DNA from 2 places in the Pseudomonas sp. GW822-FHT07A10 genome. Region 1 is predicted to be linked to the other one. Evidence: predicted binding sites of a transcription regulator. Region 1 holds the regulator's gene; the other holds the start of a gene.

Region 1 (5,615 bases):
GTCGGATCAAGAACGCCGACGGCACCACCCTCAGCACTCATCAGGGTTGCCGTGTGTACGGCAACAGCCACGGTTTTATCGGCGGTTACGCCTCGACCCGTCACAGCCTCAGCTGCGTGATGATCGCCGAGGCCGATGGCCAGATGCAGCGTGATTACTGGTACGACGTGAACCGGCAGGGCAATTTGTTGGCCAGCCCGGAGAGCATCGGCCAGCGTGCCGCGCAACGGGCGGCGAGCCGCTTGGGCGCACGCCCGGTACCGACCTGCGAAGTGCCGGTGCTGTTTTCTGCGGAACTGGCCGGCGGTTTGTTCGGCAGTTTCCTCTCGGCGATTTCCGGCGGCAGTCTATATCGCAAGTCTTCGTTCCTCGAAGGCACGCTGGGGCAGAAACTGTTCCCGGAATGGCTGACCATCGATGAGCGTCCGCACTTGATGCGCGCTTTGGGCAGCTCTGCCTTCGACGGCGATGGCCTGGCGACCTACGCCAAGCCGTTCGTGGAAAACGGCGAGCTGGTGTCCTACGTGCTGGGCACCTATTCCGGCCGCAAGCTGGGTATGCCGAGCACCGCCAATGCCGGCGGCGTGCACAACCTGTTCGTCACCCATGGCGACGAAGATCAGGCGGCCCTGTTGCGCCGCATGGGTCGTGGCCTACTGGTCACTGAATTGATGGGGCAGGGCCTGAACATGGTCACTGGCGATTACTCCCGTGGCGCAGCGGGTTTCTGGGTCGAGAACGGCGAAATCCAGTTCGCGGTCCAGGAAGTGACTATTGCCGGCAACATGCGCGACATGTTCAAGCAGATCATTGCGGTCGGTAATGACCTAGAATTGCGCAGCAACATTCGCACAGGTTCGGTGTTGATCGAGCGGATGACGGTGGCAGGTAGTTAAGCTGCGGTTGCTGCACAAAAAAAGCGCCACCCGATCGGGTGGCGCTTTTTTTTTTTTGGATCAAAATATCGCAGCTTCGTCAGTGCCTACGCATCTGTGGGCGCAACCGAAAGCCGAAATCCATTGATCTTTATTCGCCTTCGTCGAAGAAGTTGTTGATCAGCGCCACCAGTGCATCCATAGCTTCCTGCTCTTGTTCACCTTCGGTTTTCAGGTGGATTTTGGTGCCCTTGCCGGCCGCGAGCATCATCATGGCCATGATGCTTTTGCCATCGACCATCGTTTCCGGCGTACGGCCAGCCCTGATCTGGCAAGGGAACTGCCCGGCGACGCCAACGAATTTTGCAGACGCGCGGGCATGCAGGCCCAGCTTGTTGATGATTTCGATTTCCAGAGCAGGCATCGCGATGTGAATCCTTTAGCTGAGGTCGCGGTGGCGAACCTGGACGTTCTTCAGGGATTGTTGCAGGACCTGGCCCAGACGTTCGGTCAGGTAGACAGAGCGGTGATGCCCGCCGGTGCAGCCAATGGCAATAGTGACATAGGCGCGGTTGCTGGCGGCAAAGCGGGGCAGCCACTTGAGCAGGTAGGAGGAAATGTCCTGGAACATCTCTTCGACATCCGGCTGCGCCGCCAGGTAGTCGGCCACCGGTTGATCGAGCCCGGACTGTGCCCGCAGCTCCGGTTTCCAGTAAGGGTTAGGCAGGCAGCGCACGTCGAACACCAGATCGGCGTCCACCGGCATGCCACGCTTGAACCCGAAAGACTCCACCAGAAACGCAGTGCCGGGCTCCGGCTGATTCAGCAGGCGCAGCTTGATGGTGTCGCGCAGCTGATACAGGTTCAGATTGGTGGTGTTGACCTTGAGGTCGGCCAGATCGGCGATCGGCCCCAGCAGATTGGTTTCGTCCTCTATCGCTTCCGCCAGCGAGCGATTGGCGCTGCTCAGCGGGTGACGACGGCGGGTTTCCGAAAAACGTTTGAGCAGGGTCTCTTCATCGGCGTCCAGATACAGCACATCGCACTGGATATGCCGGCTGCGGACTTCTTCCAGCAATTCGGGAAACCGTGACAGGTGGCTCGGCAAGTTGCGTGCATCGATGGACACGGCCACCAGCGGTTGTGCCAGTTCGGTATGAATCAGCGCACGTTCGGCCAGTTCCGGCAGCAGGCCGGCAGGCAGGTTGTCGATGCAGTAGTAACCGTTGTCCTCGAGAACATCGAGGGCAGTGCTTTTACCTGAGCCGGAGCGGCCGCTGACGATGATCAGGCGCATGATTAGTGACCGTTTTGCTCGTCCAGGACAACCTGATACAAGGCTTCGTTGCTCGGGGCGCTGCGCAGTTTTTCACGCACTTCCTTGCGATCAAGCATGCTGGCGATCTGGCGCAGCAGCTCCAGGTGCGCATCGGTGGCGGCTTCCGGGACCAGGAGTACAAACAGCAGGTCAACCGGGGCACCGTCGATGGCGTCGAAATCGATGGGTGCATCCAGGTGCATCAAGGCACTGATGGGCGATCCGCAGCCCTTGAGACGGCAGTGGGGGATGGCGATACCGTTGCCAAATCCGGTGGAACCGAGTTTTTCACGGGCGACCAGACTCTCGAAGACATCCTGCATGGCCAGATCCGGCACTTCGCGATGGATGAGGTTGGCAATTTGCTCGAGGGCTTTCTTTTTACTGCCGCCCGGCACGTTCACCAGGGAACGGCCGGGGGTCAGGATGCTTTCAAGTCGGATCATGGGTTGGGAGTGTTAACGACCGGTCGCGCCCTGGAGGAGGCTCTGGGTCTTTTCCTTATGCTTTTTGAGTTGTTTATCCAGCTTGTCGGTCAGTGCGTCGATCGCTGCGTACATATCGGTATGTTCCGCGTTAGCGACCACCTCATTGCCGGGAATATGCAGCGTGGCTTCGATTTTCTGCTTGAGCTTCTCGACCGTCATCGTGACCTGCACGTTGGTGATCTTGTCGAAATGCCTCTCTAATCGTTCGAGTTTTTCGCCGATGTAGGTGCGAAGAGGTTCGGTCACTTCCAGTTGGTGTCCACTGATGTTGACTTGCATACAGCTTCTCCTTCGTTGCCAGTGCATAAAGCGGTAGATCCGATGATCTACCACTGGAACGCTGTGGCGTGGCTCTACATCAACCGCTTTCGTTCGCTCGAAGGCGCGATTCCTAGGGATTCGCGGTACTTGGCGACGGTGCGGCGAGCCACCTGAATGCCTTGTGCCTCCAGTAAACCAGCGATCTTGCTGTCACTCAACGGCTTTTTCTGATTTTCCGCGGCAACCAGTTTTTTGATGATCGCGCGGATCGCCGTGGACGAGCATTCACCGCCTTCGGAGGTGCTGACGTGGCTGGAAAAAAAGTATTTCAGTTCATAGATGCCCCGTGGGGTATGCATGAATTTTTGCGTGGTCACCCGTGAAATCGTCGATTCGTGCATGCCCACCGCTTCGGCGATGTCATGCAGCACCAACGGTTTCATGGCCTCGTCGCCGTACTCCAGGAAGCCGCGTTGATGCTCGACGATCTGGGTGGCCACTTTCATCAGCGTTTCGTTGCGGCTTTGCAGGCTCTTGATGAACCAGCGAGCCTCCTGCAGCTGATTTCGCATGAAGGTGTTGTCAGCGCTGGTATCGGCGCGGCGTACGAAGCCGGCATATTGGGCGTTGACCCGCAGGCGTGGCACCGACTCCTGGTTCAGCTCCACCAGCCAGCGCTCGTTGTCCTTGCGCACGATCACGTCAGGAACGACGTATTCGGCTTCGGTGGACTCGATTTGCGAACCCGGGCGCGGGTTGAGGCTCTGGACCAGTTCGATCACCTGGCGCAGTTCATCTTCCTTGAGCTTCATGCGGCGCATCAGCTGGCTGTAGTCGCGGCTGCCGAGCAGGTCGATGTAATCGGTGACCAGGCGCTTGGCCTCGGTCAGCCAAGGGGTCTTGGCGGGCAGTTGACGCAGTTGCAGCAGCAGGCATTCACCGAGATTGCGGGCGCCGATACCGGCGGGCTCGAATTGCTGGATGCGGTGCAGGACGGCTTCGATTTCGTCCAGTTCGATGTCCAGTTCCGGATCGAAGGCCTCGAGGATTTCCTCGAGGGTTTCGTCCAGATAGCCCTGATTGTTGATGCAGTCGATCAGGGTCACGGCGATCAGGCGATCGGTGTCGGACATCGGTGCCAGGTTCAGTTGCCAGAGCAAATGGCTTTGCAGGCTTTCACCGGCCGAAGTACGGGTGGTGAAATCCCACTCGTCGTCATCGTTGCTCGGCAGGCTGCTGGCGCTGGTCTGGTAGACGTCTTCCCAGGCGGTATCGACAGGCAATTCGTTGGGAATGCGCTCGTTCCAGTCGCCTTCCTCAAGGTTATCCACCGTCGGGGCGGTTTCCTGGTAGGAGGGTTCCTGAATGTCGGCGTTGGGTTGCTGTTCGGCTTTGTCGGCCAAGGGGTCGGCGTTATCGAAGTCGTCGCCTTCTTCCTGGCGTTCGAGCATCGGATTGGACTCCAGGGCCTCCTGGATTTCCTGTTGCAGGTCCAGGGTCGACAATTGGAGCAGGCGGATGGCCTGTTGCAGCTGCGGTGTCATCGTCAGCTGCTGGCCCATTCTCAAGACTAGCGATGGTTTCATGGCAGGGGCTTAACACCTTATTCGCCGGCGCACATGCGCCATCCACTACAGGGCGCCGAAGCGCCAAACATAAGCAAATTATATGCCTGAAACTGAAGTGTTTGCCTAGAGCGCTGTAACAATAAAAAACTATTGATTTTTTATTGAGATGAGCGCCGAGGCGACTGGCCAGGCACCTCAGCGCTTACAGGCGGAACTCATGGCCCAGATACACTTCCTTGACCAGTTCGTTGGCCAGGATGGTGGCGGAGTCGCCTTCAGCGATCAGCTGGCCATCGTTGACGATGTAGGCGGTTTCGCAGATGTCCAGGGTTTCACGGACGTTATGGTCAGTGATCAGCACGCCAATGCCTTTGGCTTTGAGGTGATGGATGATCTGCTTGATGTCGCCCACCGAGATTGGGTCCACGCCGGCGAAGGGTTCGTCGAGGAGGATGAATTTCGGGTTGGTGGCCAGTGCCCGGGCGATTTCCACCCGACGGCGTTCACCACCGGACAGGCTCATGCCAAGGCTGTCACGAATGTGGTGGATGTGAAATTCCTGCAGTAGGCTTTCCAGCTCTTTGCGGCGACCGGCCTTGTCGAGCTCCTTACGGGTTTCGAGGATGGCCATGATGTTGTCGGTCACCGACAGCTTGCGGAAGATCGACGCTTCTTGCGGAAGATAGCCGATACCGGCCTTCGCGCGACCATGCATCGGCTGGTGGCTGACGTCCAGGTCATCGATCAGTACGCGCCCCTGATCGGCCTGTACCAGGCCCACGATCATGTAGAAACAGGTGGTTTTGCCGGCGCCGTTGGGGCCAAGCAGGCCGACGATCTGGCCGCTGTCGATGGACAGGCTGACGTCGCGCACGACCTGGCGGCTCTTGTAGCTCTTGGCCAGGTGCTGAGCTTTCAGAGTTGCCATTACTGGGTTTTCTCGTCGGTTTTCTTCTTCGGCTGGATCACCATGTCGATACGCGGACGTGCCTCGGTGACCTTGCTGCCCGTGGCGCGACCGGCGCTGGCCAATTTTTTCACCGTGTCATAGACGATTTTTTCGCCCTGGGTGACGTTGTTGTCCTTGTCGACAACTTTGGCCTTG
Region 2 (5,615 bases), on a different contig from region 1:
AGTTCGGTCAGCGGGTAACGTTTACTGATCGGCGCTGCACAGCTCGAGCATCGCCCACGTAAAAACAGATAACTGAGTATTGGAATGTTTTCCCACACTCGAATCCGATGGCCGCAGTGAGGACACTCGGAGTGGGGCAATATCAGGTTGTAGGTCGGGCCGGGGGCTTCGGCTGGCAAGTCCAGTACGTCATGGGCCTGCAGGCGCCATTCACGCTCGAGCATTTTCGGCAGGCGCCAGACCACCACGTTGAGAAAACTGCCGATCAGCAGGCCGATCAGCCCTGCGGTAATCACAAAGGCCAGCGGGTTGAGGCTCAGAAATTCGTTCAAGGACATATCAGACCGCTGAGCCGAGTTGGAAGATGGGCAGGTACATTGCAACTACCAGCCCGCCGACGATAACCCCCAGCACCACCATGATGAAGGGTTCCATCAGGCTGGTCAGGTTATCGACCATGTTGTCCACCTCGGCCTCGTAGAAACTCGCGACCTTGTCGAGCATGTCGTCCAGCGCGCCGGACTCTTCGCCAATGGCCGTCATCTGGATCGCCATGGTCGGAAAGATACCGGAGGTACGCATGGAAAAATTCAGCTGCATGCCGGTCGAAACGTCCTGCTTGATGCGCAACACCGCTCGCTTGAACACGATATTGCCGGTCGCGCCCGCTACTGACTCCAGGGCTTCGACCAGTGGTACGCCGGCGGCAAACGTCGTCGACAGGGTGCGGGCGTATCGGGCCACGGCGGACTTGTACATGAGCGCGCCAACCAATGGCAGTTTCAGCAGCCAGGTGTCCGTCCGGTCGCGAAAGCCCGGGGAATTCTTCAAGGCATGGCGCAGGCCGAAGATCCCCCCAGCCAGCACGCCGAGTATCATCCACCACCAGTCCTGCATGAACTCCGACAAGCCGATGACCATCACGGTGAACGCCGGCAGTTCGGCGCCGAACCCCGAGAATACCGACTGGAACTGCGGCACAACCTTGACCAGCAGAATGCCGGTCACAATGATTGCGACAAACACCACGGCCAGCGGGTAGGTCATGGCTTTCTTGATCTTGGCCTTGAGGCTTTCGCTCTTTTCCTTGTAGGTCGCCACCCGTTCCAGCAGGGTATCCAGGGCACCGGCCTGCTCGCCGGCGTCCACCAGGTTGCAGTACAGCTCGTCGAAATACTGGGGCTTTTTGCGCAGGGCCGCAGCGAAGCTGTTACCGGCCGCGACTTCCTGTTTCACCTCGTCCACCAGCTTGCGCATGTTCGGGTTATCGAAGCCTTCGCCGATGATCTCGAACGATTGCAGGAGCGGTACGCCGGCTTTCATCATGGTCGCCATCTGCCGGGTAAACAGGGCAATGTCCAAGGGTTTGATGCGCTTACCAGCACTGAAAATGGACGTGGACTTTTTCCGCACCTTGCCCGGGTTGATGCCCTGCTTGCGCAACTGGGCCTTGATCAGCGCGGGATTTTGACCGGTCAACTCGCCGGTCATTTTCGCACCTTTGCGATCCGTGCCTTCCCAGGCATACACGCTGATTTTCGCTGCTTTGACCGCCATATTCAGTCCTTCGTGACCCGATTGATTTCTTCAAGGCTGGTGATGCCTTGCATGGCCTTGAGCAAGCCCGACGTGCGCAGGTCGTTGAAGCCGTCCTTGCGCATCTGCAGGTCGATCTCCAGTGAATTGCCTTCGGCCATGATCAGCCGTTGCAGGTCAGGGGTGTTCTTTACCACTTCATAAATCCCCACTCGCCCTTTGTAGCCAGCGTTACATTGATTACAGCCGACCGGTTCATAGATCGTGAACGAGCCGATGCGTTCCTCGGGGAAGCCTTCCTTGAGCAGCGTCTCGCGGGGAATCTCGATGGGTTTCTTGCAATGGCTGCACAACTTGCGCGCCAGGCGCTGGGCAATGATCAGGCTGACCGAGGTCGCAATGTTGAAGCCCTGAATCCCCATGTTGTGCAGGCGGGTCAGGGTTTGCGCGGCGCTGTTGGTGTGCAGGGTTGAAAGCACCATGTGCCCGGTCTGTGCGGCTTTGATGGCAATTTCGGCAGTTTCGAGGTCGCGGATTTCGCCGACCATGATCACGTCCGGGTCCTGGCGCAGAAACGAGCGCAACGCCTGGGCGAAATCCATTCCTTGCCTGGGATTGACGTTGACCTGGTTGACGCCTTCCATGTTGATTTCCACCGGGTCTTCGGCAGTGGAGATGTTGATGTCGACGGTGTTGAGGATGTTCAGCCCGGTATAGAGCGACACGGTCTTGCCTGAACCGGTGGGCCCGGTCACCAGGATCATCCCCTGTGGTTGCTTGAGGGCGGCCATGTACAGGTCTTTCTGCTCGGGCTCGTAGCCGAGGGCATCGATGCCCATTTGCGCACTGGACGGATCGAGGATCCGGATCACCACTTTTTCGCCCCACAGGGTCGGCAGGGTGTTGACCCGGAAGTCGATGGACTTGCTCTTGGACAGGCGCATCTTGATCCGCCCGTCCTGGGGTTTGCGCCGCTCGGAGATGTCGAGACTGGCCATGACTTTGAGCCGGGAAGCAATGCGGTTGGCCAGTTGCGTTGGTGGCTTGGCGACTTCATGCAGGATGCCATCGGTGCGCATCCGCACGCGGTAGGATTTCTCGTAGGGTTCGAAATGCAGGTCGGAAGAACCGCTCTTGATCGCATCGAGCAACATCTTGTGGACGAAGCGCACCACGGGCGCATCATCGGTGTCCTGCCCGGCGATGGCGTCCTGTTTCTGGTCGTCGACCGACTCGATGTCCAGACCGTCGAGGTCGACATCGGCCATCTCTTCCAGGCCGGTGGCGTGGCTGTCGAAGAATTTTTCGATGGCGTCGCTGAGTTTGTCTTCTTCGACCAGGATGGCTTCGGTGTTCAGCCCGGTACTGAACTGGATGTCGTTGATGACCTGTTGATTGCTCGGATCGGAAACCCCCACGAACAGTTTGTTGCCGCGTCGCCAGAGGGGTAGGGCGTGGTGCTGGCGGATCAGTTTTTCGCTGACCAGCCCCTTGGGCTGGGTGTCTTTTTCCAGGCAGTTGAGGTCCAGCAGGGCCATGCCGAAATGCTCCGAAGCCACCTCGGCGACCTGCCAGCTTTTCAGCAGTTTGTTTTGCACCAGATAACTGACCAGTGAGACTCGATCGCGTTGGGCTTGCTGATAAGCCTGTTGCGCACTTTGATCAGTGATCAGCTCGGCCAGCACCAATTGCTTGGCCAGACCGCTAAGGGCAATGTCATTCATTGGGATTCCGGACGCAGGCGGTTAATGACTTATAGCCTAGTCAAGCAGTGGAACCAAACCAGCCGAGGTGAGGTGACAAAAAGTGTCAGAAACTGCGGATCCTGGGAGCAGGAAAGGTCTTTTTCGTGATCCCGAGCCCAGTCTGCAGGGGCGCATACGACTTGGCATGACCTGTGCTGTACCCTGTACAGATCATGAGATTTCGACTCATGCATGGAGCCTGTCTATGAAAAATCAAAATGGTTTTACCCTGATCGAGCTGCTGATCGTGGTGGCGATCATCGGGATTCTGGCGACGTTTGCGTTACCGCAGTATTCGAAGTACCAATCACGGGCGAAGGTCACCGCTGCGGTTGCAGAAATCTCGGCACTGAAGGTGCCTTTCGAAGACATTATTAATCAAGGCACCGATATTGCCGCCCCCGCCGGGATCGGCGCGACGACCCCCACGGGTAATTGCACGATTACAGCGACGGGTACCGCCTCTACCGGTGTGGGCAGTATTGGTTGCACGATTCTCAACGCACCGGGGCCGGTGCTCGGCAAAACCGTTACGCTTTCGCGTACCCTCGCCGGTGGCTGGACTTGCGCCACCACGGTTGCGCCGGAGTACAGTCCAAAAGGCTGCACCGCCAGCGGTACCTGATTCACTTTGCCAGGCATACCCAGTGCCCCGTTCTCACGACACGGGGCATTTTTTTGCTCGTCATTTGGGGGGGCGATCCGATAATCCAGAAAACCCCCGACAATTCATGCCCTTAGACCTGCGTTAAAACCCGCAACTTGCATGTAGATAATGTCGCACTCATGCATTTTGCATGATTTCGAAAATTGTCATTGCTATTAAGTTATTGATTTATATGTATTTATTTTTTATCGAGCAGTTGGCATAGCGTTCGCACTGTCTCTGGTAACCCTGCTGACAAGACGACACGCAGCAGATTTTCCAGAAGAACAGGAGTTACTCGTATGAAGAAGTTCGCTATTGCTGCCGCTACTGCCACCGCGCTGACTCTGACCATGGCCAACGCTGCATTTGCACAGACCGCGCAAACCACCCAGGCTCCCATGACGCTGGCCGCCGGTGAAGTGACCAAAGCCAAGGAAGCTACTTCCGATACCTGGATCACGACCAAAGTCAAAGCAGACCTGGTGACCGAAAAAGGCATTCCAGGCACTGATATCAAAGTCGAAACCAACAAAGGCGTAGTGTCACTGTCGTCCACAGTTGCGCTGACTGAAGCTCAGAAAACCACCGCCGTGGCCATCGCCAAGAAAATCAAAGGCGTCAAAGCGGTGTCCGCTGACGGCCTGAAAACCGAGTAAGGCAAGGCTTCTCGCCTGGACCGGGAGAAGATGCGGCAGGCGGGCCAAGTCATACGTCTGTCGCTTTTTGAGAGTTCATGCGAAAGTCCATATGGACGTGGCCGTTACAGGCCCCGACATTCGTGTCGGGGCCTGTTCTATTGGGAGCAACGTAAAAAACTGTGGGCGCGAGTTCAGTTACCGCGTTTGCTGGTGATTTGAACCAATCGGTTTCCTTCAAAGCGCAGGTACTGGTACATCCCGCTGTTGGGCCCGTAGGTCCATTCTTCGACCTGAAACTCTTCCCGTCGATTGGCGCTGCGCTTGTAGCCAAGCAGGTCGCGGGCGACGGGCTCTCCGCATTTTTGCAGCACTTCGCTGGACCTGTCCCCGACGCTGATCAATTGACTGCCGCAGCGCAGGGTATCGGCCGCCGCGGCTTGGCCGGCAGCCAATACCAGGGCCAGGCTCATAAGCCATTGCGCGCCCATCACTCGGCATCCAGATGCAAGGCCGTCACCACGCGGCCATCGCTTTCGGCCTCACCGAGGTTGGCGTCGATGAAGTACACGCGGTCATCGGCCAACTGCCCTTTGTCCACCAGGTAGTCCTTGATGCTGCTGGCCCGTTCTTGCCCCAGTTGGCGCAACAGCACCTCGCTGGAACTCCAGAAGTCGATCACGCTTTCACGCATTTTTTTGCTGCGTTCTTCCTTGCCCAGATCCTTCCATTCCGCGGGCGGCTGGATCTTGAGGCGTGTGCGGTAGATGCCTTCGAGCAGCGGGCCTTTCTCGCTGTCCGGCACTTCCAGCATGGAGGCTTGGGCCGGCACCTTGTCACCGCGGCGCTGGAGCATTTTGTAGTAGTTGTACTGGTATTCCCGTTCCAGGCGTTGCTCGGCGAGTAGCGGGCCGTCGCTGCTCTTGGCGGCAGTGCCTTCGATTTCCAGGCGCAGGGCCGGACGCTCCTTGAGCGCCTGGGACAGTTTGATCAGTGTCGCTTCGGCTTCCTTGCTCAAGTCACTCGAACCGGGGGCAAACGCCACGGTGC

The links. Region 1 encodes sigma-54, which starts transcription at its own class of promoters, with help from an activator protein. Its sites were predicted from a motif close to ANTGGCATNNANNTTGCTNT; they were not measured.
Region 2: a site for sigma-54 is predicted at 3,421-3,440, ahead of AC1RL4_RS27855 (pilin). Genes of this name have one in related genera too.

Annotation. Positions count from the first base shown of each region.
Region 1 is NZ_JBXAKV010000015.1:22,753-28,367, forward strand. Features, by position in the region: gene pmbA (metalloprotease PmbA) at 1-896, shown strand, start outside; gene AC1RL4_RS22600 (HPr family phosphocarrier protein) at 1,027-1,299, opposite strand; gene rapZ (RNase adapter RapZ) at 1,315-2,172, opposite strand; gene ptsN (PTS IIA-like nitrogen regulatory protein PtsN) at 2,175-2,639, opposite strand; gene hpf (ribosome hibernation-promoting factor, HPF/YfiA family) at 2,652-2,960, opposite strand; gene AC1RL4_RS22620 (RNA polymerase factor sigma-54) at 3,035-4,528, opposite strand; gene lptB (LPS export ABC transporter ATP-binding protein) at 4,713-5,438, opposite strand; gene lptA (lipopolysaccharide transport periplasmic protein LptA) at 5,438-5,615, opposite strand, start outside.
Region 2 is NZ_JBXAKV010000024.1:12,619-18,233, forward strand. Features, by position in the region: gene AC1RL4_RS27840 (prepilin peptidase) at 1-338, opposite strand, end outside; gene AC1RL4_RS27845 (type II secretion system F family protein) at 340-1,557, opposite strand; gene pilB (type IV-A pilus assembly ATPase PilB) at 1,560-3,260, opposite strand; gene AC1RL4_RS27855 (pilin) at 3,487-3,906, shown strand; gene AC1RL4_RS27860 (BON domain-containing protein) at 4,230-4,586, shown strand; gene AC1RL4_RS27865 (DUF2845 domain-containing protein) at 4,760-5,056, opposite strand; gene AC1RL4_RS27870 (DUF748 domain-containing protein) at 5,056-5,615, opposite strand, start outside.